Regions from separate parts of the Aquabacterium sp. A3 genome, predicted to be linked through region 2. Evidence: predicted binding sites of a transcription regulator. Region 2 holds the regulator's gene; each other region holds the start of a gene.
The links. The regulator sigma-54, encoded in region 2, starts transcription at its own class of promoters, with help from an activator protein. The targets are predictions, from matches to a motif close to TGGCANGNAANCTGCTTT.
Positions count from the first base shown of each region.

Region 1: the regulator sigma-54 is predicted to act here: its motif matches at 3,794-3,811, upstream of WNB94_RS13865 (transglutaminase family protein).
Region 3: the regulator sigma-54 is predicted to act here: its motif matches at 3,370-3,387, upstream of WNB94_RS02100 (urease accessory protein UreD).
Region 4: the regulator sigma-54 is predicted to act here: its motif matches at 2,426-2,443, upstream of WNB94_RS12825 (ammonium transporter).

Region 1 is NZ_JBBPEV010000004.1:164,530-171,775, forward strand. Features, by position in the region: gene WNB94_RS13860 (circularly permuted type 2 ATP-grasp protein) at 1-183, opposite strand, end outside; gene WNB94_RS13865 (transglutaminase family protein) at 229-3,741, opposite strand; gene fabR (HTH-type transcriptional repressor FabR) at 3,893-4,588, opposite strand; gene WNB94_RS13875 (ferredoxin reductase) at 4,718-5,836, shown strand; gene WNB94_RS13880 (fatty acid desaturase family protein) at 5,865-6,998, shown strand; gene WNB94_RS13885 (acyl-CoA thioesterase) at 7,062-7,246, shown strand, end outside.
Region 2 is NZ_JBBPEV010000006.1:1,654-8,899, reverse strand. Features, by position in the region: gene argS (arginine--tRNA ligase) at 1-992, shown strand, start outside; gene WNB94_RS15770 (SPOR domain-containing protein) at 1,019-1,681, shown strand; gene WNB94_RS15765 (thiol:disulfide interchange protein DsbA/DsbL) at 1,705-2,358, shown strand; gene lptA (lipopolysaccharide transport periplasmic protein LptA) at 2,432-3,046, shown strand; gene lptB (LPS export ABC transporter ATP-binding protein) at 3,051-3,830, shown strand; gene WNB94_RS15750 (RNA polymerase factor sigma-54) at 3,843-5,387, shown strand; gene WNB94_RS15745 (DUF599 domain-containing protein) at 5,472-6,182, shown strand; gene WNB94_RS15740 (THUMP domain-containing class I SAM-dependent RNA methyltransferase) at 6,308-7,246, shown strand, end outside.
Region 3 is NZ_JBBPEV010000001.1:471,083-478,328, reverse strand. Features, by position in the region: gene WNB94_RS02115 (acyl-CoA dehydrogenase) at 1-519, shown strand, start outside; gene WNB94_RS02110 (NAD(P)H-dependent flavin oxidoreductase) at 519-1,475, shown strand; gene WNB94_RS02105 (response regulator) at 1,507-2,214, opposite strand; gene WNB94_RS02100 (urease accessory protein UreD) at 2,387-3,232, opposite strand; gene WNB94_RS02095 (aromatic ring-hydroxylating dioxygenase subunit alpha) at 3,472-4,533, shown strand; gene WNB94_RS02090 (DUF1415 domain-containing protein) at 4,598-5,143, shown strand; gene WNB94_RS02085 (prenyltransferase) at 5,140-6,090, shown strand; gene WNB94_RS02080 (nucleoside deaminase) at 6,076-6,585, opposite strand; gene WNB94_RS02075 (amidohydrolase family protein) at 6,620-7,246, opposite strand, start outside.
Region 4 is NZ_JBBPEV010000003.1:255,700-262,945, forward strand. Features, by position in the region: gene WNB94_RS12815 (AAA family ATPase) at 1-1,072, opposite strand, end outside; gene WNB94_RS12820 (M20 aminoacylase family protein) at 1,104-2,303, opposite strand; gene WNB94_RS12825 (ammonium transporter) at 2,472-3,836, shown strand; gene WNB94_RS12830 (hypothetical protein) at 3,829-4,608, shown strand; gene WNB94_RS12835 (polyhydroxyalkanoic acid system family protein) at 4,658-4,969, shown strand; gene WNB94_RS12840 (ABC transporter ATP-binding protein) at 5,053-5,994, shown strand; gene WNB94_RS12845 (ABC transporter permease) at 5,991-6,764, shown strand; gene WNB94_RS12850 (BolA family protein) at 6,781-7,029, shown strand; gene murA (UDP-N-acetylglucosamine 1-carboxyvinyltransferase) at 7,109-7,246, shown strand, end outside.

The DNA.
Region 1 (7,246 bases), on a different contig from region 2:
CAGGTCGTCCAACGGCGCGCCCAGGTGGGATGCGAAGTCGGCCCAGGCCGGCTTGATCGCCCCTTCGTCGTCGCGCAGTTCGTCGTGGTGGCCCGCATCGGCTGAGCGAGCCCGGCGCAGCAGATCCTGGGCCACCAGGGACGGTGACACCGGATCGTCAAACAGCTGCAGGGACGAGGACATGGGGTGGGAGCAATCGCTTCATGGTCAGGCCGTCACTCACGGGCATCACGCGGTTTTGGCCCGACGCAGGTCGAGTGTAAGCGGATGCTCGATGCCGGGCATCAAGGGTTTGACCACCATCTTGCCCGGCGTGTGCCCCATGCGGAAGAAACGCGCCAGGCGACGGCTTTCGGCCTCGTACGCATTGATGGGGAACGTGTCGTAATTGCGGCCACCCGGGTGCGCCACGTGGTATTGGCACCCGCCCAGCGAACGCTGCAACCAGCTGTCGACCACATCGAAGGTGAGCGGTGCATCGACCCCGATGGTGGGGTGCAGGCACGAAGGCGGCTGCCAGGCACGGTAGCGCACGCCGGCCACGTACTCGCCCACGCGCCCGGTGGGGTGCAAGGGCAGCACATGGCCATTGACGGTGACAACGTGTCGGTTGCCGTTCAGGCCGGTCACGCGCACCTCCATGCGCTCCATGGACGAATCCACATAGCGCACGGTGCCGCCAGGGGCCCCCTCTTCGCCCATCACATGCCAGGGCTCCAGGGCCGTGCGCAAGGTCAGCCGCAGACCGCCTGCGGCCACATCCCCCACGAACGGGAACCGGAACTCGAAGTGCGGCGCAAACCACTCAGGCAGGAAGTCGTAGCCGGCCTGGTTGAGCTCGGCCAGCACATCGGCAAAATCCTGCTCCACGAAGGTGGGCAGCAAGAAGCGATCGTGCAGGCCCGTGCCCCAGCGGGTCAGGCGTTGGGCGCCATGGCCGGTGTAAGGCTCTTTCCAGAACCAGGCCAGCAAGGCGCGCAGCAGCAGTTGCTGCACCAGGCTCATCTTCGAGTGCGGGGGCATCTCGAAGGCGCGCAGCTCCAGCAGGCCCAGGCGGCCGGTGGGACCGTCGGGCGAGTACAGCTTGTCGATGCAGAACTCGCTGCGATGGGTGTTGCCGGTGGCGTCGATCAGCAGGTTGCGCAGCGTGCGGTCGATCATCCAGGGCGGGCATTGGCCCCAGATGGCCAGCTGGCGCTCGATCTCTTGCAGGCCCAGCTCGACCTCGTAGACCTGGTCGGTGCGGGCCTCGTCCACCCGCGGCGCCTGGCTGGTGGGCCCGATGAACAGCCCCGAGAACAGATACGACAGGGACGGGTGGTTGTGCCAGAAGGTCAGCAGTGACGACAGCAGATCCGGGCGACGCAGGAAGGGGCTGTCGGCCGGGGTGGCGCCGCCCAGCACGAAGTGGTTGCCCCCGCCGGTGCCGGTGTGGCGGCCATCGACCATGAACTTCTCGGTGGACAAGCGGGTTTCATGTGCGGCCTGGTACAGGAACTCGGTGTGGTCCACCAGCTCGTCCCAGTCATGTGCAGGGTGGATGTTGACTTCGATGACGCCTGGGTCGGGGGTGACCTGCAGCACCTTCAGGCGCGAATCGCGCGGTGGCGGGTAGCCCTCCAGCACGATGTGCATGCCCAGATCGGCCGCCGTGGCCTCCACGGCGGCCACCAGGTCCAGGTAGTCGTCCAGGCTGGCCAGCGGTGGCATGAACACGTACATCACACCACCGCCCTGCCCTTCGGTCTCGACCCTGGGGCCGCTGGCGCGGTCGGGGTTGCGCACTTCCACGCACAGGGCGGTGCGGGTGATCCAGTGGGCCGACTCGAAGCGGCTGGGCACGCGGCTGGGGTCCACCGAGGCAGTGGGCGCCCCCGGCCCACGGGCCGCACGAGGATTGGCCGGCAGTTGCCCCCATTCCCCATTGAGCCCAGCGCCAGCGGCACCAGCGACGCCCAGGTTTTGCACACCCACGACCCCACCTTCGGCCACACCGCCCCCTACCTGGTGCGCGCCGTACTGGGCGCGCAGCACCGCCGCGTCGGCCAGCGCATCCTTGGGCGCGAAGGGGTCGTGCTCGTGCAGGAAGGGGTATTGAGACGCGGTCACCCAGGGCAGAGAATCCAGCGGCAACCGGTAGCCCATGGGGGAGTCGCCCGGGATCAGGTACATGCGTTCGTCACGAAAGAACCACGGGCCCGTGATCCAGCGCGGGCCGCTCAGGCCCAGGGCCTGCTCGCGCTTGAGCGGCAAGGCGTAGCCCACCCGATGGTCCAGCCCTTGATCAAACACCCGACGCAATCGCACGCGCTCCAGCTCGTCATCCAGACGCGAGTCCATCGGATCCACATTCACGGGCAGGCGACGTTCGCGCCACAGGTAGTACCAGGTGTCTTCATAACCGGTTTGCACGTGGGCGCTGCCCACCCCCAGCTTGGTGGCCAGCGTGTCGATGAACAGCTTGGCGTCGTCGGTGGTGTAGTGCACGCTGTTGCGCTCGTCGGCGAACAGCGAGGGGTCGTGCCAGCAGGGCTGGCCATCGGTGCGCCAGAAAATCGACAGCGCCCAGCGTGGCAATTGCTCGCCTGGGTACCATTTGCCTTGCCCAAAGTGCAGAAAGCCGCCCTCGCCGTAGCGGGCACGCAGTTTGTGCACCAAGGTGGTGGCCAGGCCACGCTTGGTGGGGCCCAGGGCGTCGGTGTTCCACTCGGCGCCGTCGCGGTCGTCCACCGACACGAAGGTGGGCTCGCCCCCCATGGTCAGGCGCACATCACCTTGCACCAGTTGCGCATCAACCTCTCGGCCCAGGGCGTCGATGGCCTGCCACTGCTCGTCGGTGTAGGGCTTGGTCACGCGCGGGCTTTCGTAGATGCGCGTGATGGCCATGTGGTGATCAAACTCGCACTCGCACTCGTCCACCGCACCCGTCACCGGGGCCGCCCCCGTGGGGTCAGGGGTACAAGCCACGGGAATGTGGCCCTCGCCGGCCAGCAGGCCGGAGGTGGGGTCCAGCCCGATCCAGCCTGCACCGGGCAGGAACACCTCGCACCAGGCGTGCAGGTCGGTGAAATCGACCTCGGTGCCCGACGGGCCGTCCAGCGAGGCCACATCGGCCTTGAGCTGGATGAGGTAGCCCGACACAAACCGGGCTGCCAGGCCCATGTGACGCAGGGCCTGCACCAGCAACCAGCCCGTATCCCGGCATGAACCGGACTTCAGCGTGAGCGTTTGCTCGGGCGTCTGCACGCCAGGCTCCATGCGGATGGTGTAGCTGATGTCGCGTTGCAGCCGCTGGTTGAGGGCCACCAGGAAGTCGATGGTGCGCACCTCGGTGCGGTCAATGCTGTCCACAAAGGCCTTGAACGCCGGGGTCAGCTCGGCCTTGGCCAGGTAGGGCTGCAGATCGTGTAGCGAGGCCTCGTCGTACTGGAAGGGATAGTTCTCGGCGTGCGGCTCAAGAAAAAAGTCAAAGGGGTTGTAGACGGCCATCTCGGCCACCAGATCGACCGTGATCTTGAACTCGGTCGTCTGCTCTGGAAACACCAGGCGGGCCAGGTGGTTGGAAAACGGGTCTTGCTGCCAATTGATGAAGTGCACCACCGGGTCGACACGCATCGAGTACGACAGGATGCGCGTGCGGCAATGCGGCGCGGGACGAAGTCGGATCACCTGGGGCGACAGGTTGACCGGACGGTCGTAACGGTAATGGGTGACGTGGTTGAGGGCAACGTGAATGGACACTCGGATCTCCGCTGAGGTGGGCCCGGGGCTGGCTCGGACACTGACAGGAGCACGAGCAAGTTATGGGCCAAGTTGGTGCACAACGAGGGTCATCGTGCCTGCGCCATGTGACACGGCCACCATCGCGGTGGCGACGCCACCAAACGGGGTCTCACCTCGTCAGCAATTCAGGCGCCACCGCCGCCATGGTCTGGGTGCCCGCCACGATCATGCGCACCATCAAGACCACCTGCTCCGTGAACTCGGCATGCTGCTGAGCCGGCAGGTTCATGGCCGTGGCGCCCATGGTGAACACCAGGCGGGTGATGGCCTTGGCGGTGAGGGCCGGCTCGTACAGCCCGGTCTGATGGGCCTGGGCCAGCCTGATCAGGTCTTGCCGAAGCTCGTCTTCGAAATACGACAGCTGACGGTCCACCGCCTGCTTGAAGGCATCCGAGCCTACCAAGCCCTCTCGCAACAGGATGTGCAGCAGCTTGTCATCGCTGCGCAGTTGATCCATGAAGGCCTCGACCGAGGCACGCACCACGCTGCGCTCCACGGTGGCCCGCTGACGTGCCTCACCGATGATGCGCCGAAGTGACTGCCCCGCCCGATCGATCAGGGCCACGGCCAGTTCGTCCATGTCTCTGAACTGGCGGTAAAAACTGTTGGGGGCGATGCCCGCCTCGCGGGCCACCTCACGCAGGCTGAGGGTGGACACACTGCGGTGGGGCCCCAGCAAGGTCAGCGCCGCGGCAATGATGTCTTCTCGCGAGATCACCGCCTTGCGACCAGGCGAGGCGGCGCCAGCCGCGCGATGCGACGCATCGGTGCGCTGTGCGTGAAGATCGTGGGGTGAGGTGTGCATGACATCGAAACCCGCAGTGGTGAACAGGCCGTTGCCGGCTGGCCTCTGTCAGGTCAGGGCACATCATAACGCGCCCACATTAATGCACAAGTGTATAGACAATTGTGTTGATGTGCGTATACTGATCGCATGTCGTCGAACCTCTCCACCTCCTCTGCGCCGCTTTTGAAGCGCTGGCTTGAGCCCATGGTCGATCCGTCGGTGTTCGATTTCTGGGCCAGCCACGTCAACCCGACCTGGTCGTGGTCGCGCCCGCTGGCGCGCATCGTCTCGCGCCGCATCGAGGCGCTGGACACCGTGACCTTGGTGCTCAGGCCCAATCGGCACGTGGGCACCTACCTGCCTGGTCAACACGTGAATGTGTCGGCCGAAGTGCGTGGCCGCAAGGTCACGCGCAGCTACAGCCTGACCAGCCTGCCCTCTCAAGACACGATCAGCATCACCGTCAAACGGGTGGAGGGTGGTGCGCTGAGCACCCACCTCGTGCAACACGCCCAGGTGGGCGAGGTGCTGGAGATCGGCCCGGCTTTTGGGGACATGACCTTGCCCGCCCAGCCCAGCGGCCGCTGGTTGTTCCTGGCCGCTGGCAGTGGCATCACCCCCCTGATGGGGCTGACCCGGGCCCTGGCAGCCCGGCACATGCCAGTGGAGCTGACCCTGATCTACTGGGCCAAAACACGGGCCGAGCTCTGCTTTGTGCGCGAGTTGCAGGCCCTGGAGGCCCGCGAGCCACGCTTTCGTTTTGTGCCTGTGCTGACCCACGAGCCCGAGGTGCTGGCCCATGAACACCGGGGCCTCATCAATCAGATGCAACTGGACCATCTGGTGCCCGCATGGCCCGAACACCAGGTCTACGCCTGCGGCCCCGGCGGCTTCGTGGAGGCCGCCCGCCAGTGGGTTCAGCCGCGGGCCCTGCGCTTCATGGCCGAGGGCTTCACACCCACCGCACCGGTGTCGGCGTCCACCTCTGCACTGCCCGACACCGACGCCCGCACGGTGCACGTGCACCTGGCACGCACGGGCCGCACCCTGGCCGTCAGCACCGGCACCAGCTTGCTGGAGGCGCTGGAGGCCCAGGGCCTGAACCCGCGATCGGGCTGCCGCATGGGCATCTGCCACACCTGCGTGTGCACCCGCCACAGCGGCAGCACGCTGGACACCCAGCGCGGCGACATCACGAGCGAAGCCGACATGCCCGTGCGCCTGTGTGTCAGCCGCGCCAGCAGCGATCTCAGCCTCGACCTTTGAACCCTTTGCCTTGTTGACCACCGCCACCATGAGCACCCCAAGCCCTGCCCTGCCCCACCCGACACGCGCGATCGGCCCCGACGAACTGGCGCGCTTCGGTGCCGAGATCGACGCGCTGCGCGCCCGCACCGTGGCCGACCTGGGCGAGCGCGATGCCCGCTACATCCGTCGCATTTTCAAAGCCGTGCGCTACACCGAGATGGCCGGCCGTGTGCTGCTGATGTCGGGCCTGCTGCTGTCGGGTGTCTGGATGTGGGGCGTGTGGGCGCTCGGGGTGGCCCTGCTGGGCATCTCCAAGATCCTGGACAACATGGAGTTGGGGCACAACGTCATCCACGGCCAGTTCGACTGGATGGGTGACCCTAAATTCCAGGGCAAGACCTTCGAGTGGGACATCGTCGGCACCAGCGACAGTTGGCGCAAGACGCACAACTTCAAGCACCACACCTACACGAACGTGCATGGCATGGACGACGACATCGGCTACGACGTGCTGCGCCTGTTTCCTGAGCAGAAGTGGCACCCGGCCACCTTGTTCCAACCCCTGTACGCCGTGATCTTTGCGCTGCTGTTCCAGTGGGGTGTGGCCATCCAGGATCTGCGCGTGGGCCGCGTCTTCATCGGCCGCATCACCTGGCGTCAGCTGGCGCGCGAGGCCGCGCCCACCGTGCGCAAGGCGCGCCGCCAGCTGGTCAAGGACTACGTGGTCTTTCCGCTGCTGGCCTGGCCGGTGTTCGGCATGGTGTTCCTGGGCAACCTGATCGCCAACGGCATTCGCAATGTGTGGACCTACACCGTGATCTTTTGTGGCCACTTCACCACCGACGTGCACACCTTCCCCAAGAGCGTGGTGAAGAACGAAACGCGCGCCCAGTGGTATCTGCGCCAGATCATGGGCTCGTCCAACCTGACGGGCAGCAAGCTGCTGCACATCATGACGGGCAACCTCAGCCACCAGATCGAGCACCACCTGTTCCCCGACGTGCCGGCCAACCGCTATGCCGAGATGGCGCCCGTGGTGCGCGACATCTGCCGCCGCTACGGCATCCACTACAACACGGGCTCGATGGTGGGGCAGTTCAGCCAGGTGATCTGGCGCATCCTGCGGCACAGCTTCCCCAGCCAGCCGTCGGTGCCCTCGGGCGAACTGCAAACCCGCTGACGCCAGCACCCCTGGTAGAAACCCGCCCTATCATGGGCGGGTTTTCATTTGCCGCTCCCCCTCATGGCCCGCATCCAGTTTGATCTGCCCCCGGAGTTTCTGTTCAGCACGGACGTGCCCATCTACATCAGCCACGTCAATCAAGGCGGACACCTGGACAACGCGCTGTTGCTGACCCTCGTCTCCGAGGCCCGCGTGCGGTTCTTTCGGTGGCTGGGCTACCAGGGCGAACTGGACATCGAAGGGCT
Region 2 (7,246 bases):
TCGACGGCATCCGCCAGTTCGCGGTGGCCTACCTGCGCCACGAACAAGACCTGGACCTCAAGGCCTTCGGCGTTCGTTTCGACAACTACTACCTCGAATCCAGCCTCTACACCTCGGGCCGAGTCGAGTCTGCCGTGCAAAAGCTCAAAGACGCCGGCAAGACCTTCGAAGAAGGCGGCGCGCTGTGGTTGCGCTCCACCGACTACGGTGACGACAAAGACCGCGTCATGAAGAAGTCGGACGGCGGCTACACCTACTTCGTGCCCGACGTGGCTTATCACATCGCCAAGTGGGAGCGCGGCTTCGAGCAGTGCGTCAACATCCAGGGCTCCGACCACCACGGCACCATCGCCCGCGTGCGCGCCGGCCTGCAGGCGGCCGGCGTCGGCATCCCCCAGGGCTGGCCCGACTACGTGCTGCACAAGATGGTCACCGTGATGAAGAACGGCGAAGAGGTGAAGATCTCCAAGCGCGCAGGCAGCTACGTCACCCTGCGCGACCTCATCGAGTGGACCAGCAAGGACGCGGTGCGCTTCTTCCTGATCAGCCGCAAGGCCGACACCGAGTTCGTCTTCGACGTTGACCTGGCCTTGAAGCAGAACGACGAGAACCCCGTGTTCTACGTCCAATATGCCCATGCCCGCATCAGCAAGGTGCTGCGCGACTGGTGTGCCGAGCATGGTGGCGCCATGGAGGCCTTGCCACAGGCCGTCCTGGCGCGCCTGGACGCCCCCACCGAGTTGGCCCTGATGGCCAAGCTCGCCGCCTACCCCGACATGCTCACCGAGGCCACCCAGGGTCTGGCGCCGCATGACGTCGCGTTTTACCTGCGTGACCTGGCCGGCGCCTTCCACAGCTACTATGCAGCCGAGCGCTTCCTGGTGGACGACGCCGAGCTGTGCGCGGCGCGCATGGCCTTGCTGGCCGCCACCGCCCAGGTGCTGCGCAACGGCCTGGCCCTTCTGGGTGTGTCGGCGCCAGCGTCGATGTGAGCCCCGTGAATCAAGAAAGGACGACGATGTCTGCACAACCCAAGGCCCAGCGTGGCGGATTCATCCTGGGGATGATCGTTGGCGTGCTGGTGGGGCTGGCCCTGTCGCTGGCCGTGGCGGTCTATGTCACCAAGGTGCCCTTGCCCTTCATCGACAAGGTGCCTCAGCGCACGGCAGAAGACGATGCGCTGGAAGCCGAGCGCAACAAGAACTGGGATCCCAACAGCCCCTTGTACGGCAAGAACCCCGCCGTGCCGCGCGATGGCCCCATGGCCCCCGTTGAGCCGGTCGTGGGCATCGCGCCCGCCGAGTCGGCCGCCAGCGCCGCCGCACCGATCGCCAGCGCCCCGGTCGCACCCGCCAAGCCCGCGTCAGGGGCGGCCGCCCCCGTGGCCCGCGACCCCGCCGCCATCCTGTCGGGACAACCCGTGTCCACCGCGCCCGCCGCTGATGCGTTGAACTACCAGGTACAGGCGGGCGCCTATGGCAGCCAGTCTGAAGCCGAACAGCAAAAGGCCAGGCTGGCACTGATGGGGCTGGAGTCCCGCATCCAGGCGCGCGAGGTCAATGGGCGCACCATGTACCGCGTGCGGCTGGGGCCCTATGCCGAGCGCGCGCAGGCCGATGCCGTGCGCGTCAAGCTTCAAGACGCTGGCATCGAGTCGGCCCTGGTGCGGATGCAGCCCTGAGCGATCAAGAAAGGAAGTTCTGCATGAATCGACGTGAGTTTTCCATCCAGACGGCCGCCACCCTCGGCGCCGGCAGCCTGTTGTGGTCTGCGCCTGCGGGTGCTCAAGGCGGGCCCGTCGAAGGCACGCACTACGTGCGCCTCAACGAGCCGGCCCCCGTGTCTGCCCCCGCCGGCAAGGTGGAGGTGGTCGAGTTCTTCTGGTATGGCTGCCCGCATTGCTTCCATTTCGAGCCCTTCGTCGAGGGCTGGTCAAGCAAGTTGCCCGCCGATGTCGCCTTTCGCCGCGTGCCGGTGGCGTTCCGTGAGCGCCCCTTCGGCGTTCACCAGCAGCTGTACTTCGCCATCGAATCCATGGGCCTGATCGACAGCCTGCATCCCCGGGTGTTCAAGGCCATGCACGAGCAGCAACAGCGCCTGGACACGCCGGAGGCCATCGCCGAATTCGTGGGCCGCAACGGGGTGGACAGCGCCAAGTTCATGGCCGTGTTCAAGTCATTCGCGGTGCAAACCAAGTGCCGCCAGGCCCGCTCGCTGACCGATGCGTACCGCATCGACGGCGTGCCCGCGCTGGGCATTGCCGGACGCTACTACACGTCCATTTCGCTCAATGGCACGCCGGCGCGTACACTGGACACCACCAACGCCCTGATCGCCCGATCGCGCCGCCCTGCCTGAATCAGGCTGTTGTTCACGGGCCTGGTGCACTGGCGCTGGGCCGCGCTTCATGGCAGAATCTTCTGCAAGAAACATGCCGAAGATTTTGTTGATGTCCACTGGTTTTCCCCTGTCATGGCCTGGCTGGCGCCTGGTGATGCGCTCAGCCTTGATGGCTGGCGCCGCGCTGGCTGCGGTCGCGCACGCCGAAAAGGCCGACCGGGCACAGCCCCTGGTCTTCGCTGCGGATGCCGCTCGTGTGGACGAGGCCAGCCGGGTCAACATCCTCACGGGGCGGGTGGAGATCACCAAAGGCACCATGGTGGTTCGGGCCGATCGCGTCGAAGTGCGGCAAAACCCCGGTGGCACCCAGACGGCCGTGGCCTCTGGTGGGCAAGAGGGGCGGGCCTACTTCCGGCAAAAGCGTGAAGGTCTCAATGAGTTCATCGAAGGCGAGGCCCTGCGCATCACCTACGACGGCGTGCAGGATCTGGTCGTGTTTTCCGGGCGCGCCGTCATGCGTCGGCTCTCTGGTGGGCAGGCCGCTGACCGGGTCTCGGGCGACACCATCACCTACGACAACAAAACAGGTGTCTTCCAGGTGGCCGGTGCACCTGCTGCCAACAGTGGCGCCAGCCGTGGCCGCGTGCAGGGCGTGATCACGCCTCGCAGCGACGCCCCCAATGCAGCCGGGCCAGCCGGGCGTTGAGCACATGAGCGATCCTCGCCCCCCCACTCCCGGCGACGCCACCACGGCCCGTCTTCACGCTCAGGGCTTGCGCAAACGTTACGGTGCCCGCACGGTGGTGCACGACGTGCACGTGTCGGTGGGCGCCGGCGAAGTGGTGGGCCTGCTGGGCCCCAACGGCGCAGGCAAAACCACCTCGTTTTACATGATCGTGGGGCTGGTTCGGGCTGACGCCGGCACCATCGACATCGACGGTGAACGGGTCGAGCGCCTGCCCATCCACCAACGCGCACGTCGCGGCCTGAGCTACCTGCCCCAGGAGGCCTCGATCTTTCGAGCCCTCACGGTCGAAGAAAACATCCGCGCGGTGCTGGAGTTGCAGCACGACGCGCAAGGCCGACGGCTGTCCGAGGCCGAGCTGCGCCAACGGCTCGACACCCTCTTGCAAGACCTCAGCATCGAGAAGCTGCGCTCCAGCCCCGCCATGGCCTTGTCGGGCGGCGAGCGTCGCCGTGTCGAGATCGCGCGTGCCTTGGCCACCCAGCCGCGCTTCATCCTGCTGGACGAGCCCTTTGCCGGGGTCGATCCCATCGCCGTCATGGAGATCCAGCGCATCATCCGTTTCCTCAAGGCCCGCGACATCGGTGTGCTCATCACCGACCACAACGTGCGTGAAACCTTGGGGATCTGTGATCGCGCCTACATCATCAGCGAGGGCCGCGTGCTGGCCGAAGGCGCCCCTGCCGAGATCATCGACAACGCCGACGTCCGCAAGGTCTACCTCGGCGAGCACTTCCGCATGTGAGGCAGCCGCGCCATGAAGCCTTCACTGCAGTTCCGGCTTTCTCAGCACCTGGCGCTCACCCCTCAGTTGCAGCAGTCCATCCGTCTGTTGCAGCTGTCCACGCTGGAGTTGCATCAGGAAGTCGAGCAAATGCTCGAACAAAACCCCTTCCTCGAGCCCGACGACGAATTTGCTTCGCTGGAAACCGCCGCCTCGCAAGAGTTCGAGCGGCAGCGGCAAGAGCAACTCAGCCGTGATGACCGCGCCACCGACACCGATGGCCCCGGCGGTGAGGCCGAACCTGCCGGCCTGGATGGGCTTGAAGCGGGCGCCACCGAGCGTGATGATTGGGAAAACGGCACCGAGCGCGATGACTTTGACGGCATCCGCGAAACGCCTTCGCGCAACAACAGCGACGACGACGACCACGACCCGCTGGAGCGCAACAGCGAGTCCATCAGCCTGCAAGAGCACCTGCGCCACCAGCTCAATGGCATGCGCCTGTCGCCCGCCGACAAGGCGGCCGTCGATGTCCTGATCGAGTCGCTCAACGAAGACGGCTACCTGGCCGACGCCCTGGAGGACGTTGCCAACAGCCTGCTGGGTGGTGAGGACGACGATGTCGACGAGGACTCGCGCGACGAACTCCTGTCGCGCCTGCGCTGCGCGCTGGGCTGGCTGCAGAGCCTGGAGCCCGTCGGCGTCGGCGCCCGCAACCTTTCCGAGTGTCTCTTGCTGCAGTTGCGCGACCAGGACGATCACCCGGCCTGCGACGTGGCCCGGGCCATCTGCCGCGATCACCTCGAACTGCTGGCCCGCCGCGACATGCGCAAGCTCATGGCGGCCACCGGTGCCGATGAGTCGCAGCTCAAGGCCGCACAGTCCCTCATCGTCAGCCTGGAGCCCAAGCCCGGCCGGGCTTTCACGCGGGCTGAGGCCAACATCATCGTGCCCGACGTCATCGTGCAAAAGTCGGGGCGTGGCTGGAAGGTGGTGCTCAACCCCGACGTCATGCCCAAGCTGCGCATCAACGACCTCTACGCCCAGGCCCTGCGTGCCAGCCGGGGCCCCCGCGGCGGTGGCGAGGGCGCGCACGCCTCGCTCAGCTCCCGCTTGCAGGAGGCCCGTTGGTTCGTCAAGAACATCCAGCAGCGCTTCGACACCATCCTGCGGGTCTCGCAGGCCATCGTCGATCGCCAGAAGAATTTCTTCACCCATGGCGAGATCGCGATGAAACCGCTGGTGCTGCGCGAAATCGCCGACGAACTCGGTCTGCACGAGTCCACCATCTCGCGGGTCACCACCGCCAAGTACATGAACACGCCCTTCGGCACGTTCGAGCTCAAGTACTTCTTCGGCTCATCGCTCAACACCGAAGCCGGCGGCAACGCCTCCAGCACCGCCGTGCGCGCCCTGATCAAGCAGCTCGTCGCCGCCGAAGACCCGGCCAAGCCCTTGTCAGACAGCCAACTCTCGTCCATGCTGGAAGAGCAGGGCATCCAGGTGGCGCGCCGCACCGTGGCCAAGTACCGCGAGGCCCTCAAGATCGCGCCCGCGAACCTGCGCAAGTCGCTCTGACGGCCCCCGCTGGCGGCCGCCGGGGGTGCCGTCATCGCTTCTCGTCACCGTTTCTTTTTGTGAACACCTCCATCTCCCTGCCCCATGCTGTTGCCATTTGAGCGAGCCATCGCCATCCTCCCCTGGCAGGACTGGGCGGCCCTGAGCCTGTTCTTCTTTGGCTGGGTTGCTTATGCCCAGTTCGCCTCGCGCCGAGCCCGGGTGCAGCGCACCTTGCTGGCCAGCACCAACCACTACCGCATGCACTGGATGGCCCAGGTCACCCACCGCGACCAGCGCATCGTGGACGCCGCCATCACCCAGAACCTGGCCAGCAGCCCCAGCTTCTGGGCGTCCACCACCATCCTGATCCTCGGGGGCTTGCTGGCGGTGCTGGGCACCCACGACCGCGCCAGTGAACTCGTCAAGGACATCCCGTTCGCCGCCCGCACCACGCTGCTCGTCTTCGACATCAAGCTGCTCATCTTGCTGTCCGTGTTCATTTACGCTTTCTTTCGCTTCACCTGGTCCATGCGCGTGTACTCCTTCGGTGCCATCCTGGTGGGGGCCGCGCCCAATGTCGACGTGTTCGACCGTGGCCAGGCCGATCGCGACGAATTCATCCGGCGCGCGGGCAAGCTCATGGGCATGGCCGCCGAGAGCTTTGCCGATGGCTTGCGCGCCTACTACATGTCGTTCGCGGTGATCGCCTGGTTCGTGTCCCCGATCTTCTTTGCCCTGGCCACCCTCGCGGTGCTCTGGATCCTCTACCGACGTGAATTCCTCTCGGACGTGCTTGCCGTGCTCAACGCCTGAGCCCGCCCCTGTCGCCGCGCCGATCGTTTGCCTCTCGCTTGCCCATGACCACCTCCGCCCCCCGTCCCCGCCGTGTCCCGGCGCCTGCCTCGCGCCCAGGCCCTTCGCGCCCGGCGCCCGCCGCCATGCCCGGGGGTGGCCATGTGGCTCCCCGTGTGCTTCATGAGCCTGTGCTTTTCCTGTCTTGCGCCAGCGGTGTCGAGCCACTCTTGCTCGACGAGGCCCGTCGCATCCTGGGGGCATCGGCGCGCCTGTCCGAGGGCCGAGGCGGCATCGAGGTGCGTCCGCCCGTCGATCTGCCCGAAGGTGCCCCCCGGCAGCAGGCGGGGCTGGAGCAGGCCATGCGCCTGAACCTCGAAAGCCGCCTGGCCCAGCGCGTCTTGTGGCGCGTGGCCGAATCCACCTACCGTCATGAAGACGACCTCTACCGCCTGGGCCGTCTCGTCGACTGGGCGCAGTGGATCACCCCCCGTCACACCCTGCGCGTGGACGTCGCGGCACGCCGCAGCCCGCTGCGAAGCCTGCAGTTCGCGGGCCTGCGCATCAAGGACGCCGTGTGCGACCACCTGCGCGAACGCACCGGCGAGCGCCCCAGCGTGGACACCCGACACCCTGACCTGGGTGTGCAGCTGTTCCTGGACGAGGCCCGCGCGCTGCTGTACATCGACACCTCCGGCGAGGCGCTCTTCAAGCGCGGCTGGCGCGATGACACTGGTGAAGCGCCGCTGAAAGAGACACTCGCTGCCGCCATGCTCGCCGCTGCCGGCTGGCAAGGGCGCCCCGAAGATGGCCCCCTGCTGGACCCCTGCTGCGGCGCGGGCACCATCCCCATCGAGGCCGCGCAAATCGCTTGCGACATCGCGCCCGGGCTGCAACGTCAGTTTGCCTTCGAGAAGCTCCTGCCGTTCAAACCCCATCTCGGCGCCTGGCAGCAACTCCGGCAGGCCGCGCGTGCGCGACAGCGTGCGCCACAGGTCGCCATCTACGCGGGCGACGTCGCATTCCGAATGACCGACTTCGCCACCCGCAACGCGGAGCGGGCTGGCGTGCGCCACGCCATCGCT
Region 3 (7,246 bases), on a different contig from region 2:
GCGGCCCAGTACTACCGCGACTCGCGCATCCTGCCGATCTACGAAGGCACGACCGCCATTCAGGCCAACGACCTGGTGGGCCGCAAGACCGCCCGTGATGGTGGCGCCACGGCCAAGGCCGTCGCCGCTCAAATCGCCGACACCGAAGGTCAGCTCACCGCCCGCAGCAGCGAAGCCGGCAAGAAGCTGGCCAAGCAACTGAAGGCCGCCCGCGAGTCCTTCCTGCAGGTCGTGGATTTTGTGGTTGCCAACGTCAAGGCCAATCCGAATGCCGTGTTTGCCGGATCGGTGCCTTACCTGATGCTGACGGGCAACCTGGTGGCCGGCTGGCAGATGGCCCGTGCCCTGATGGCCGCAGAAGACCGGTTGGCAGCGGGTGAAGACGCCGAGTTCATGACCGCCAAGATCGCCACGGCACGCTTTTATGGCGACCACATCCTGGCTCGCATTGCATCGCTGCGCGACACCATCCTGGAAGGTGGCGACAGCGTCACGGCCATGCCGTTGGATGCGTTCTGATCATGGCACTGCCTGGCGCGCTGCAACGCGTTGCGTTTCCTGTCATCGCGTCGCCGATGTTCATCATCAGCACGCCCAAGCTGGTGATCGCTCAGTGCAAGGCAGGGGTGGTGGGCTCGATGCCCGCCCTCAACGCGCGTCCTGCTTCACAGCTGGATGAGTGGTTGGCCGAGATCACCGAGACGCTGGCGGCCCATGACCGCGCCCATCCAGAGGCCCCGTCGGCGCCTTTTGCGATCAACCAGATCGTGCACAAGAGCAATGACCGTCTGGAGCACGACATGGAGGTGTGCGCCAAGTACAAGGTGCCCATCATCATCACGTCACTGGGCGCGCGTGAGGACGTCAACCACAGCGTGCATGCCTATGGCGGCGTGGTGCTGCATGACGTGATCAACAACCGCTTTGCCCACAAGGCGGTCGAGAAGGGCGCCGACGGCTTGATCGCGGTGGCGGCCGGCGCTGGTGGGCATGCCGGCACGCTCAGCCCGTTTGCCTTGGTCCAGGAAATCCGTGAATGGTTTGATGGGCCCTTGGCGCTGTCCGGCGCCATTGCCCATGGCCGCTCGATTCTGGCGGCGCGGGCGATGGGCGCCGACTTCGCCTACATCGGCTCAGCCTTCATCGCCACGCAAGAGGCCCGCGCCGTGGATGCCTACAAGCAGATGGTGGTGGACAGCAGCAGCGTCGACATTGTCTATTCCAGCAAGTTCACGGGGGTGCATGGCAATTACCTGCGCCCCTCCATCGTCGCGGCAGGACTGGACCCTGACCATCTGGGCGACGGTGACCCCAGCCAGATGAGTTTTGGCAGCAAGAACGCTGGTGAGGCCAAGGCCTGGCGCGACATCTGGGGGTGTGGCCAGGGCATCGGTGCGGTCAAGTCCGTGGACTCGACGGCGGCACTGGTGGCCCGGCTGAAAGCCGAATACGCGCAGGCCAGGGCGGCGCTGTGAGCCCCACGGTAGGCCGTGGGGGCAGGGCGCTTCAGCGAAGCGCCATCATCGGGTCTACCACGCCGCCCTGACGGCGCAGGATCTGGCTGACGGCAATCACCGCTTGCGTGCGGGAATTGACGCCCAGCGCGCGCAGCACGGCCGCCACGTGGTCCTTGACGGTTTCCACCGACAGGCCCAGTTCGCGGGCGATCAGTTTGTTGGGCTGCCCCTTGAGCAGCAGATTCAGCACATCGGTTTGTCGCGGGGTGAGGCTGAGGTCGGCCAGTGAGGGCGCCGTCTGGTAGCCCGCCTGCACCGCCTGTCCTTGCACGCCGGACATGCCGTCGGCCCCAAAGCCTGCTTCGCCCATGTTCATGGGGGGCACGTACACCCCGCCAGACAGCACCTGCTGAAGGGCTTCGAACAGCGTTTCGTTGCTGGCGCGTTTGGGCACAAAGCCCATGGCACCCAGGTCGATGGCGCGGATGACGTCGCTGGGGCGGTCTGAGGCCGAGATGACCACGATCGGCAAGGCCGGGTAGCGTGTCCGGAACTCGACCAGCAGGTCAAAGCCGTCCGCGTCGCCCAGCTGCAGGTCCAGCAGCACCAGTTGGTGTTGCGGGTCATTGACCAAGGCCTCGCGGGCGGTCCGCCCGCTGTCGGCAGCGGTCACCTTCACATGGTCGCCCAAGCCCTGGATGACGGATTGCAGTGCCGCCAGGATCAGCGGATGGTCATCAATCAACAGGACTTTCATGGGGCCTCCTCGCCGCGTTTATTGTCAGGAACGTGCGCCAGGATCACCCACCAAGGGGGGATGACGCGGCCGCCATGATACTGTCACGGCTTGACACAGTTCGCCCCCTCTGCAGCGCGATGTGTCAGAAAAGGTATCAGATGTGTCCGTTGCGAGCAGCGCCTGGCGGGCACTACATGCGCCAGATGCGGGGTGTGTGCGGAGGCAACTGCCAGCGTTGCTGACGCCACTGCTGCCAGACCTCGGTCAGCAGCTGGATGGCCGGCTCAACCCGGTCTGCCAGCACCCTGAGCACCACCACGCGATCGTCCGGACTGGTCACCCCCGCGGTGGCCCGCAAGGTGCTGGATTGAACGCACTGGCGCGCCAGCTCCTTCAGTTGTTCTCGATCCGCGCCGCCCATGGCCTGGCCACTGCTGAGCCACAGCGTGCCCATCACGCGGCGCCCGGCCCAGCCCAGGGGGCTGTCCAGCAGGCGTCGGTCGTTGGCTTGCACGGTGCCGCGCTCCAGCCACACGCCGGGCAGCTCGATTTCTTGCGTGTAGTGCCCGTGCACCCACTGCGGATCGTCGAAGTGTTCGTTGGCGGCCGGCAGGCCCAGGGCCAGCACGTCCCAACCGATCATCTCGGCGCCTGGGGCCAGCTCAAAACGCATCCGGTTGTGCGCGGCACACCCACGGTAGGCCAGCGTTTCCAGGGGCAGCCATTCCAGCCGGCTGTTGGCCGCCAGCTTGACCAGGGCATGTTGTTCGGCCCGTTCGCCCGTGCTTTTGTAAAAGCGCGTGGCGCCAGGTGTGGTGATCAGTGCATGGCTGTCTGGCGCGAGTTCGGCGTCGATGTGCAGCGTGTCGCCACCCACGATGCCGCCGGGGGGGTGCACCAGCACATGGTGGCAAATGCCAGGGCCTTCGGGATAGAGCCGCTGCAGCACCCGCAAGGGGCCGTGGTGGCGGTCGTGTGCGATGGTGCGCTCGCCATCGCGTTGGTAGCGCAGGGTCAGTTGGCCTTGCCAGCTCATGGGCGTGTCGTCACGTGGGCAGAAGGGCAGTATCGCGCAGCGATGCATGGCAGCACACCAAGGCGTGCACATAAAGGCATGCAGATTGCATACACTGTAGAGGCGGAGTAGAAGCGTTCAGTCGCATGCCGCCAGTTGGTGCACTTTCTGTGCCAGCCTGGTGCGCGGCGGGTCATTGCTCCCTCTTGTTCAACCCTTGCGGCCTGCGTGCCGCCATGTTCGACCTTGAGGAGCTGTCCATGCTGACCACGCAGCAGCCTGTGTTTCGCCGTTTCTGGCATGCCGTCATGCCTTTGTCCGATCTGCAAGACGGACCCCGCCCGTTCACCCTGCTGGGTGAGTCCATCGTTGTCTTTCTGGACGAGCATGGGCAGCCCGCTGCACTGCGCGATCGGTGTTGCCATCGCACGGCCAGACTGTCCAAGGGCTGGTGTGCCAAGGGGGGGCTTCAGTGTGGCTATCACGGATGGGTGTATGACCGCAGTGGCCGGGTCACCCACGTGCCGCAGTACGAAGAGGGGCGCCCCATCCCGGCGGATTTCAAAACCACCGCGTACCATTGCCAGGCCCGCTATGGCTATGCCTGGGTGGCCTTGGAAGACCCGGTGGCCGACATCCCCGAGGTGCCTGAGTTCGACATGCCAGGTTGGCGCACCATCTTCCAGTTCTATGAGCGTTGGGAAACCAGCCCCATGCGCGCGCTTGAGAACTCGTTTGACAACTCGCACTTCAGCTTCGTGCACCGAGCCACCTTTGGTGTGGCCGATCGACCCCGCCCCAGCAAGTACGAACTGGTGGAAAACGAAGACGGCTTTTACGCCGAAACGGTGATCGAGGCGGTCAATCCACCCGCGTTCCAGCAGGTCAGTGGAGTCAGCGATCCGGTGACCACCCGGCACATGCGCAACGCCTACTTCCAGCCCTTCTCACGTCGGCTGGACATCGAGTACCCCGGCGGTGTGCGGCATGTGATCATCAATTGCTTCACGCCCATTGACGATGGCAGCATGCAGTTGTGCCAGTGGTTGTTCCGCAATGACACCGAGGCCGATTGCCCGGCGCAGCTGCTGATCGACTTCGACGCAGAGATCACCCGCGAAGACAAGGAGATTCTGGAGTCGACCGACCCGGACGCCTGGCTGGACACGCGGCGGCGCGGGGTGGAGTACTCCATGGACAGTGACAAGCCTGGCATGCTGATCCGCAAGCGACTGATGGCCATCTTGCAGGCCCACGGTGAAGAGGAAGTGCATCGGGGCTTGCCTGGCGTGAGCATCCGGCTGGTGCCTGTCGAGGGCTGATTCACGCGCGGGGCGAAGGGGGCCTTGCCGCGATGGGGGGCATGAGTTCAAGCACAATGAGGCCATGCACCCTGATCACGACTCCATCGTTCAAGACACCCAGCGCTGGTTGACCCAGGCCGTCATCGGCCTGAATTTGTGCCCCTTTGCCAAGGCGGTGCATGTGAAGAACCAGATCCGATATCACGTCTCGCAGGCCACCAGCGCCGAAGCCTTGCTGGAGGACCTGGTGCAGGAGTTGATTCGCCTGCGTGACGCCGACCCGCAAGAGATCGAGACGACGTTGCTGGTGCACCCGGACGTCCTGAATGATTTTCTGGATTTCAATGATTTCCTGGATGTCGTGGACGCGGCCATCGACGAGCTGGACCTGGAGGGCGTGATCCAGGTGGCCAGCTTCCATCCCGACTATGAGTTTGGGGATGAGGAGCCGGGCGACATCACCCACTACACCAACCGCTCACCGTATCCGACCCTGCACCTGCTGCGCGAAGCCAGCCTGGAACAGGCGATCGACGCCATTCCAGATGCGGCCGATATCTTCGAGACCAACAAGGAAACGATGCGCCGCCTGGGTGACGAGGGCTGGCAGGCCCTGTGGAAAGAATGACCTCTGGCAGGACAGGCATGGGCATGGGCCGCCCGGTGGTGGCGGTGCCCTGGTGGGGCGTGTTGCGCCCGCCCTTTTTGCTGCTCACCATCAGTTGCATGGCGCTGGCTGTGGCCTGGAGCGCATGGTGGCTGCGCATGGAGGGGCAGTCTCTGGCGGCGGTGCCTGCTTTGCTGTGCGTGCTGGGTGCCTTGCTGGCACACGCCGGGGTGAACGTGCTCAACGAGGTGCACGATTTTCGCAGCGGGCTTGACCAGCACACCTGGCGCACGCCATTCAGCGGCGGCAGCGGGGCCTTGTTGTCGCATCCCGACAAAGTGAAGACGGCAGCCACACTGGGCTGGACTTGCGTGGTGCTGACCGCAGCGATCGGGCTGGGCCTGTGGTGGTGGCGCCCTGCGGCCCACGGCCCCCTGATGGCGCTGGGTGGGTTGGGCCTGTTGCTGGTGGTGGCGTACACCCCCTGGATCACCCGTCACCCGTGGTGGTGCCTGGTTGCGCCGGGCTTGGGGTTCGGGCCCTTGATGCTGCTGGGCACGGAGGTGGTGCTGACTGGACAGTGGTCGTGGCAGGGCCTGGCCTTGTCGGTCTTGCCGTTTGCCTTGGTCAACAACCTCTTGTTGCTCAATCAGTTTCCGGATGTGGATGCGGATCGCCGTGTGGGGCGGCGCACGCTGCCCATGGTGATCGGGCGTGGGCCCGCGGTGGTGGTGATGGGCGTGCAGCAGATGGCCGCCTGGCTGTGGCTGGGCGTGGGCGCCTGGCAAGGTTGGTGGCCGCCTGGTGTGGCCCTGGCCGTGCTGGCTTTGCCCCTGTCGATGTGGGTGCTGCAGCGGGCCTGGCAGGCCCGCGACGATCTCGGTGCCCTGCAGCCCGCCATGGCCCTGAACGTGGCGCAATGCGTGCTGGTGCCCGGCTTGATGGCCGTGGGTTCAGGGGTGTCCTGAGCCAGACCACATGTCGCGGTGCAGGGCCACGATCTCGTCTTCCACCTCGGGCACCGGGCCGATGACCTCGACGGGTTTTTGTCCGCGCGCAAACACCTCGCGGCAGGGCAGGTTCATGGTCGGGTTCTCGGCGTGGTCGCCTGTCAGGCTCAGCAAGCGTTCTTCGGTGATGCCATACACCACGCGGCCGATGTGGGCCCAGTACTGGGTGCCCGCGCACATGGCGCAGGGCTCGGCGGTTGTCACCAGCGTGCACTGCCAGAGGTAATCGGGCGGATAGTTGAGCACCGCCGTGCGGGCCAGCACCGATTCGGCGTGGTTGACCGTGTCCACATTGCCTTGTTCGGCCAGCACCGTGTGGCCGTCGGGGGCCACCAGCAGCGCGCCAAACGGGTGGCGGCCCAGGGTGCGGGCGCGCTGAGCCACTTCGTTGGCGCGGCGCAGCAGGGCGATGATCTGGTCTTGCGACAAAGGGGTGTGGGGGGCAAAGCTCATCGTCAACTCCTGAAGCGTCGTTGGGCCACCGGCATCAACGCGAGGCCATCATCACACGCACTGCCGCTGCGGCATCGGCCTGCAACTGGGCCATGTCCAGGCCCGGAATCTGGCCGTCGTCCACCACCACACGGCCGTGGCACAACACGGTGCGCGCGCGGTAAGCGCCGCTGGCCACGGGTGCCACGCCCGGGTCGTGCAGGCCCCAGTGGCGGGCTTCGTTCAGCGGCACCAGCACCAGGTCGGCGGCCTGGCCCACCTGCACGGTGCCCACGCCCGGCAGGCCCAGCACGCGGGCGCCACCGGCCGTGCCCATGTGCACCACCTCGTCGGTGGTGAGCGCCGAGGCCCCGCCAACAGCGCGGTGCACCAACCAGGCCATGTGGGCCTCGTGGGCCATGTCGGCGGCTTCGTTCGAGGCGGCACCGTCCACCGCCAATGACACGGCGCCCCCGGCGCGCATCATCGCCGGCGCAGGCGCCACGCCCGAGCCCAGGCGCCCGTTGCTTTGCGGGCAATGCGACATGCCCGTGCCCGTACGCACCAGGGTGTCGATCTCGGCCGGGCTCAGGTGCACCAGGTGGGCATACCAGACGTCCTCGCCCAGCCAGCCATGCTCGCCCACAAAATCAACCGGGCTGCAGCCATGCACCTCGCGGCA
Region 4 (7,246 bases), on a different contig from region 2:
CGACACCATCTGTTGCATGCATCGCGTCTGCGTGGGGGCCGTCCGCGCCGGGGGCGCTGCTGGCGGCCGATCCCGCCGGGGCGGCCGCGCTCAAGCCCGCCGTGGCCTGGTGGGCCATGCGCGTCGCCGATGGATGTTGCCACCACCAGCCTGCAGCCAGCGCCGCCGCGCTCACCAGCAAGGCCCCGCTGCCCAGTAACCACACCTTGGGACCATGCGGCTTGGCGTGCAAGAGGTCGGCCACCCTGGCCTGTCCCTCAAAGACTTCGCTGGCGGCCTTGTCGACGATGCGACGGTCCACGGCCCCCCGATCCTCGGCATACGCACCCAGCAAGGCCCGGTCACACAACACATTGATGCGCCTGGGCACACCCTGCGTCCACTCGTGGATGCGGCGCACGGCCTCGTCGGTGAACAGCCGTCCACGCCGGTGCCCGGCCACGGCCAGGCGGTGCTGGATGTACTGATCGGTTTCCGTGGCCGACAGGGCGTCCAGGTGAAAGCGCGCGATCACACGCTGGGCCACCTGTTCCAGTTCGGGCCGGGCCAGCATGTCGCGCAACTCGGGCTGGCCGATCAGGATGATCTGAAGCAGCTTGCGGTCGTTGGTTTCCAGGTTGGTCAGCAAGCGCAACTGCTCAAGCACCTCAGGCGCCAGGTTCTGGGCCTCATCGATGATGAGCACGTTGTTCTGGCCCACGGCGTGGGTGCGCAGCAGGAACTCGTTGATGCGATCCACCAGCGCCTTGATCGAGTGCGAATCGTGCGGATCTTCCGGGCAGGGGATGCGAAACTCTTCGCACACCGTGCGCAAGAGTTCAACCACGTTGAGTTTCGGGTTGAAGATGTACGCCACATTGCAGCGGCGCGGAATCTGTTCAAGAAAGCACCGGCACACGGTGGTCTTGCCGGCCCCGATGCTGCCCGTCAGCAGCACAAAACCGCCGCCACCGCCCACGCCGTACAGAAGATGCGCCAAGGCCTCGCGGTGGCGTTCGCTCATGAACAGGTAGCGCGGATCCGGGGCGATCGAAAAGGGCGCTTGTTTCAGACCGAAATGGCTTGCGTACATGGGCTCAAGGATAGCCCCGAAATTCCACCGATCAGCCTTGTGCCAGCCAGGCCTTGGCCAGATTCACCCACAGCGTCGCCCCCAGCGGGATGAGCTGGTCGTTGAAATCGTAGCTGGGGTTGTGCAGGGTGCAGGGCCCCAGGCCGTGCCCGCCCTCCCGATGGGTGCCGTCGCCATTGCCGATCACGAAATAGGCGCCAGGACAGGCCTGCAAGAAGAAGCTGAAGTCCTCTGCCCCCATGGTGGGCTCAAAGGCCTGTACATGGGCTGCACCCACGGTGGCTTCCATCACCCGCCGGGCAAAGGCGGTTTCAAGGGTGTGGTTGACCGTGGGCGGGTAGTTGCGGTGGAACTCGAACTCCGCCGTCGCGCCATACGCCGCGGCCGTGTGGTGCGTGAGGTCACGCATGCGTTGTTCGATCAGGTCCAGCGTCTCGGTCGTGAAGGTGCGCACGGTGCCTTGCATCGTGACGGTGTCGGGCACCACATTGGTGGCTTCGCCGGCCTGGATCATGGTCACCGAGATCACGCCGGTCTCCACCGGGCGCACATTGCGTGTGAGGATGGTCTGGAACGACTGCACCAACTGGCAGGCCAGCGGCACAGGGTCGACGCCCAGGTGCGGCATGGCGCCATGGCATCCCTTGCCGCGAAGCACGATCTTGAACTCGTTGGACGAGGCAAAACACGGGCCATCCTTGATCGCAAAGGTGCCTGCGGGCATCCCTGGCCAGTTGTGCATGCCGAAGATGGCGTCCACTGGAAAGCGTTCAAACAGGCCGTCGCGGATCATGGCGGCCGCCCCGCCGCCGCCTTCTTCGGCAGGCTGGAACACCAGCACCACCTTGCCGTCGAAGTCGCGCTCGCCAGCCAGGTGCTGGGCCGCGGCCAGCAGCATCGCGGTGTGCCCGTCATGGCCGCAGGCGTGCATGCGTCCCGGGTGTTTGCTGGCATGCGCAAAGGTATTGCGCTCGGTCATGGGCAAGGCGTCCATGTCGGCGCGCAACGCGATGGCGCGTTGGCCGGGGCGACCTTCAATGACGCCCACCACCCCGGTCTGGCCCAGTCCCCGGTGCACCTCAACGCCCCAGCGCGTCAGCGCATCCGCGACGAGTTCGCTGGTGCGCACCTCCTGAAAGCAAAGCTCCGGGTGCGCATGGATGTCACGACGGATGTCGCGCAGGCGATCTGCCTGCGCCAACAGGCCTGGCAGGGCATTGGACAGGGGCATGACAGGGGGGCTGGACATGTCAACTGGCATCGGCGAAGTTTCCTCATCTTACCTGTCAGGCCGGGGGTGGGGCCTTGGCCCTGCCATGGACAGGGCTGACCGCCAGTGGGTACACCCGTGCCTGGTACGCAGCTTGCTATCTCGTAACGGTTTGCACTCAGGTCTTTCATGTTGTCCAAGTGGTTCGTGGCCCTGCGTCAGGGCGTGTTGTGGGGTGGGGTCGTCCTCTGGGGTGGCGCCGTGGGTGATGTCGCGATGGCCGCAGAGGGCACCGCAGCCATGACCGTGTTGCCGGATCCGGCCTTGGCCATGCGTGCCGCCATGGACATGATGTGGTTGGTGGTGGCCGGTGCGCTGGTGTTTTTCATGCAGGCCGGCTTTGCCTTTCTGGAAGCGGGCATGACGCGGGCCAAGAACACGGTCAACGTGCTCATGAAGAACTACTGCGACATGTGTTTTGGCGCCGTGGCCTTCTGGCTGCTGGGCTATGGGCTGATGTTTGGCGACAACCCCAGCGGCTGGCTGGGCACCTCGGGTTTTGCACTGCACGGGGTGGCCGAGTCTGCCTATGGCACCTTGTTCTTTCAAATGATGTTCGCGGCCACGGCGGCCACCATCGTCAGCGGCGCGGTGGCCGAGCGCACCCGGTTCGGGGCGTACATCGTGGGCTCGGTGATGGTGACTGCGCTGGTGTACCCGGTGTTTGGCGCGTGGGTCTGGGGCGGCACGGAGGCATCGCCAGGGTGGTTGCGTCAATTGGGCTTCATCGACTTTGCGGGCTCGACGGTGGTGCACTCGGTGGGCGGCTGGACGGCCCTGGCGGCGGTGCTGGTGATCGGCCCTCGGCTGGGCCGTTTCGGGCCGGATGGCCGGTCTCGCCAGATCCTGGGGCACAACCTCACGTTGGTGGCGCTGGGCGGATTCGTGCTGTGGCTGGGCTGGTTTGGCTTCAATGCCGGCAGCACGGCGGCGGCCACCGTGGGGTTGGGCAAGATCGCCCTCAACACCCACCTGGGCGGGGCCGGGGGCGCCTTGGGCGCGATGCTGCTGATGAGCCTGTTGCGGCGCAAACTGATGATGACGGCCGCGCTCAACGGCTCCATCGCGGGCCTGGTGGGGGTGACGGCCGGCTGTCACGTCATGGAGCCCGCTTGGGCCTTGCTGACGGGTGTGGTGGCTGGCGGGCTGAGCGTGCTGGCGGCCGAGGCGCTGGAGGCCTGGCAGATTGACGACGTGGTCGGGGCCGTGTCGGTGCATGCGGTCGGCGGCGTCTGGGGCACGCTCGCCGCGGGGTTGTTCAAGGCGGATGATCTGTTCAACATCCAGCAGTTTGGCGTGCAGTTGCTGGGCTGCGTGGTGGCCTTCATCTGGGCCTTTGGCGTGTCATGGCTGTTGTATCAACTGATCAACCGCTTGATGCCGCTGCGGGCCACCACACTGCACGAGCAGCGTGGCCTGGACTTTTCAGAGCATCACGAGGTGGGTTACCCCGAGTTTCAGCAAGAGGTCGTGAACAGGGGCAAACATGTCTGAGATGTATTCGACCTCATCGGCCGCCGCTGACGCCAGCGCCCGTGCCGCCGTGAGGTGGGCACTGGCGGCCTACCTGTCGCCGCAACAGGTTCAACAGGCTGCGGCGCTCTGGCAGCCCGTGGCGCCCGGCGCGTCCAGCCTGGCGGGCTTGAGCCGCTACTGCCGCGAGGTGGCCCGTCAGTTCAATCTGCAAGGCCGTGAGGCCGAAATTCACCTGGACATCATCCGGGCGATCAAAGCCCATCAGGCGGGGTTGCAAGCCGCTGGCGCACGCCCGCTCAACGCGCAGCCTGCAGGCGAGCAGGGCGGCGATTCGCTGCCCAGCGGGTGGTCCACGTCCAGCGCCTGGCTGCCGTCCGAGCCCGGGGCTTTGCCCTCGCGGCCCGGTGAACTTGACGCCTTGGCGCCGTGCACCGAAACGGGGCGCCTGGTGCAGCAGGTGATCGAGCGCATGGCGGTTCATGTGCAGCGCAGTGAAGGCGTTCGTGCCGACCTGTGGGCCTGGCGCCAGGCCGTGGTTGGTGGTTTTCGCCAGGCCCGATTGCGTGGCGGGCCCGCCCGGCTTGCGCAGGGCTGGTTGGAAGGTCGGGGGCAGCACCTGCCAGGCGACTGGCCAGCCAAAGGCGACGGCACCCGGCTCATCAACGCCGCTTACGTCGCCTTGGCCCAGTTCCTGGGGCCGGTGCAGGCCGACGCCTGCCTCACCCAATTGGTCAGGGAGTTCGAACAGGGGGGGGATCCGACCCTGAAAGACATCAGAAGGTATTTATAGTTCGTGCCGTCTGTTTTGTTTTCCTGATTTCGACACCGAGGAGCGCGCCATGAGCGACGTCAAGTTCCAGCAAAACCACACCCTGGGCCTGCCCAAGGCCCGCGAACTGGCCAAGAAGTGGGCCGAAGGCCCCGCCCAGAAAATGGGTCTGAGCTGCACCCACACCGAGGGCGCCGACGAGGACACGATCGCTTTCGAGCGTTCGGGCATCAACGGCACCATGAAGGTCACCGGCACCAGCTTCGACATCGACATCAAGCTGGGCATGATGATGAAGGCCTTCAAGCCGATGATCGAAGCCGAAATCTCCAAGGGTTTCGGGCGCATGATCGACAAGGCCTCCGGCACCGATCAGGCCTGATCGGCCCGCCTGGTGCGACGGCCGCCGCCCCTTGAGGTGGCGCACGGCAAGGTTTTTGCCCCGAAACTACAATCGGGGCCCTCATGAGCGCCGTATCCTTCCAGAACGTCACCAAGACCTACGCGTCGGGTGGTCGCACCGTCAACGCCCTCCGGGATGTTTCTTTTGACATCGCGGAGGGCGAATTCTTTGGTCTGCTGGGCCCCAACGGCGCTGGCAAGACCACCCTCATCAGCATCCTCGCGGGCCTGAGCCGTGCCACGGGCGGGCGCGTCAGCGTGCTGGGCCATGAAGTGGTGAGTGACTATGCCCAGGCGCGTCGCCAGTTGGGCGTGGTGCCGCAAGAGCTGGTGTTCGACCCCTTCTTTTCGGTGCGTGAAACGCTGCGCATCCAGAGCGCCTACTTCGGCCTGCGCCGCAACGACGACTGGATCGACGAGTTGCTGAGCCACCTGGGCCTGAGCGACAAGGCCGAGGCCAACATGCGCCAGTTGTCCGGCGGCATGAAGCGCCGCGTGCTGGTGGCCCAGGCCCTGGTGCACCGCCCGCCCGTGATCGTGCTGGACGAGCCCACCGCCGGGGTGGATGTGGAGCTGCGTCAGACCCTGTGGCAGTTCATCGCCCGCCTCAACCGCGAGGGTCACACCGTCTTGCTCACCACCCACTACCTGGAAGAGGCCGAGGCCTTGTGCCACCGCATCGGCATGCTCAAGCAGGGCCAACTGGTGGCGCTGGACCGGACCTCGGCCTTGCTGGCCGACACCGCCTCCACCATGTTGCGCTTCAAAACCGACGACGCCTTGCCGCCCGAGGTGGCCGCCAGTGCCCGGGTCACAGGGCGCATCGTGCAGTGCGCCGCCCATGACGCGGCCGAGGTGGAGCGCGTGCTGGCCTGCCTGCGCCAGGCTGCCTGCCGCGTGGAGGACCTGGAGATCGGTCGTGCCGATCTGGAAGACGTGTTCGTGGCCATCATGCAGGGGCGCACCAGCCCGGCCACGGTGACCATGGCGGAGGTTGCGGCATGAGTTGGCTGGCTTCGTTCCAGGGCGCCCGCCCGCTGTTCGTCAAAGAGGTGCTGCGCTTCTGGAAGGTCAGCTTCCAGACCGTGGGCGCGCCCGTGCTCACCGCCGTGCTCTACCTGCTGATCTTCGGCCATGTGCTGGAAGACCATGTCGAAGTGTTCCCCGGCGTCAGCTACACCCGCTTCCTCATCCCGGGCCTGGTCATGATGAGCCTGTTGCAAAACGCCTTTGCCAACAGCTCGTCGTCGCTCATCCAGAGCAAGATCACGGGCAACCTGGTGTTTTTGCTGCTCACGCCCCTGTCTCATCGGGCTTGGTACCTGGCTTACGTGGGCGCGTCGCTGGCGCGGGGGCTCATGGTGGGCCTGGGGGTGCTGCTTGTCACGCTTTGGTTTGCGCGGCCTGGTCTGGCCGAGCCCTGGTGGATTCTGTGTTTTGCCGTGCTGGGCGGCACGCTGCTGGGTTCACTGGGCCTGATCGCGGGCCTGTGGGCCGACAAGTTCGACCAGATGGCGGCCTTCCAGAACTTCATCATCCTGCCCATGACCTTCCTGTCGGGCGTGTTCTATTCCGTGCACTCCCTGCCGCCGTTCTGGCAGGGTTTGTCGCACCTCAACCCATTTTTCTACCTGATCGACGGTTTTCGTCGCGGTTTTTTTGGCGTCAGCGATGTGAGCCCCTGGCTGAGCCTGGCCGTGGTGGGCCTGGCCACCACCTTCGTGGCCACGTGCGCACTGCACCTGCTGAAAACCGGCTACAAGATCCGTCACTGACCCTTTGGAGCACCCCATGGCCAATCCCACACCTGAGCAGGTTCAACAGTACATCGCCGCCGGTCTGCCCTGCGAACACCTGCAGGTGGAGGGGGATGGGCAGCACTTTTTTGCCACCATCGTCTCCGCCGAGTTCGATGGCAAGACCCGGATCGCCCGTCACCAGCGCGTGTACCAGGCCCTGGGCGATAGAATGCGCGCTGAGATCCACGCCTTGTCGATGAAGACGCTGACGCCCGCCGAATGGGCCCAGCAGCCTCGCTGAGTCGCGTTTCTCGCCCCACATCACCTTTTTGAAGGACCGGCGCGACCGCGGCTGAGGCGGGACGCGCCCTTTGTGTTTCATGGACAAACTCCTCATCCGCGGTGGTCGTCGCCTGCATGGCGAAGTGACGATTTCTGGTGCCAAGAATGCCGCCTTGCCCGACCTGTGCGCCACCTTGCTGGCCGCCGAGCCGGTGACGCTGCACAACGTGCCGCGC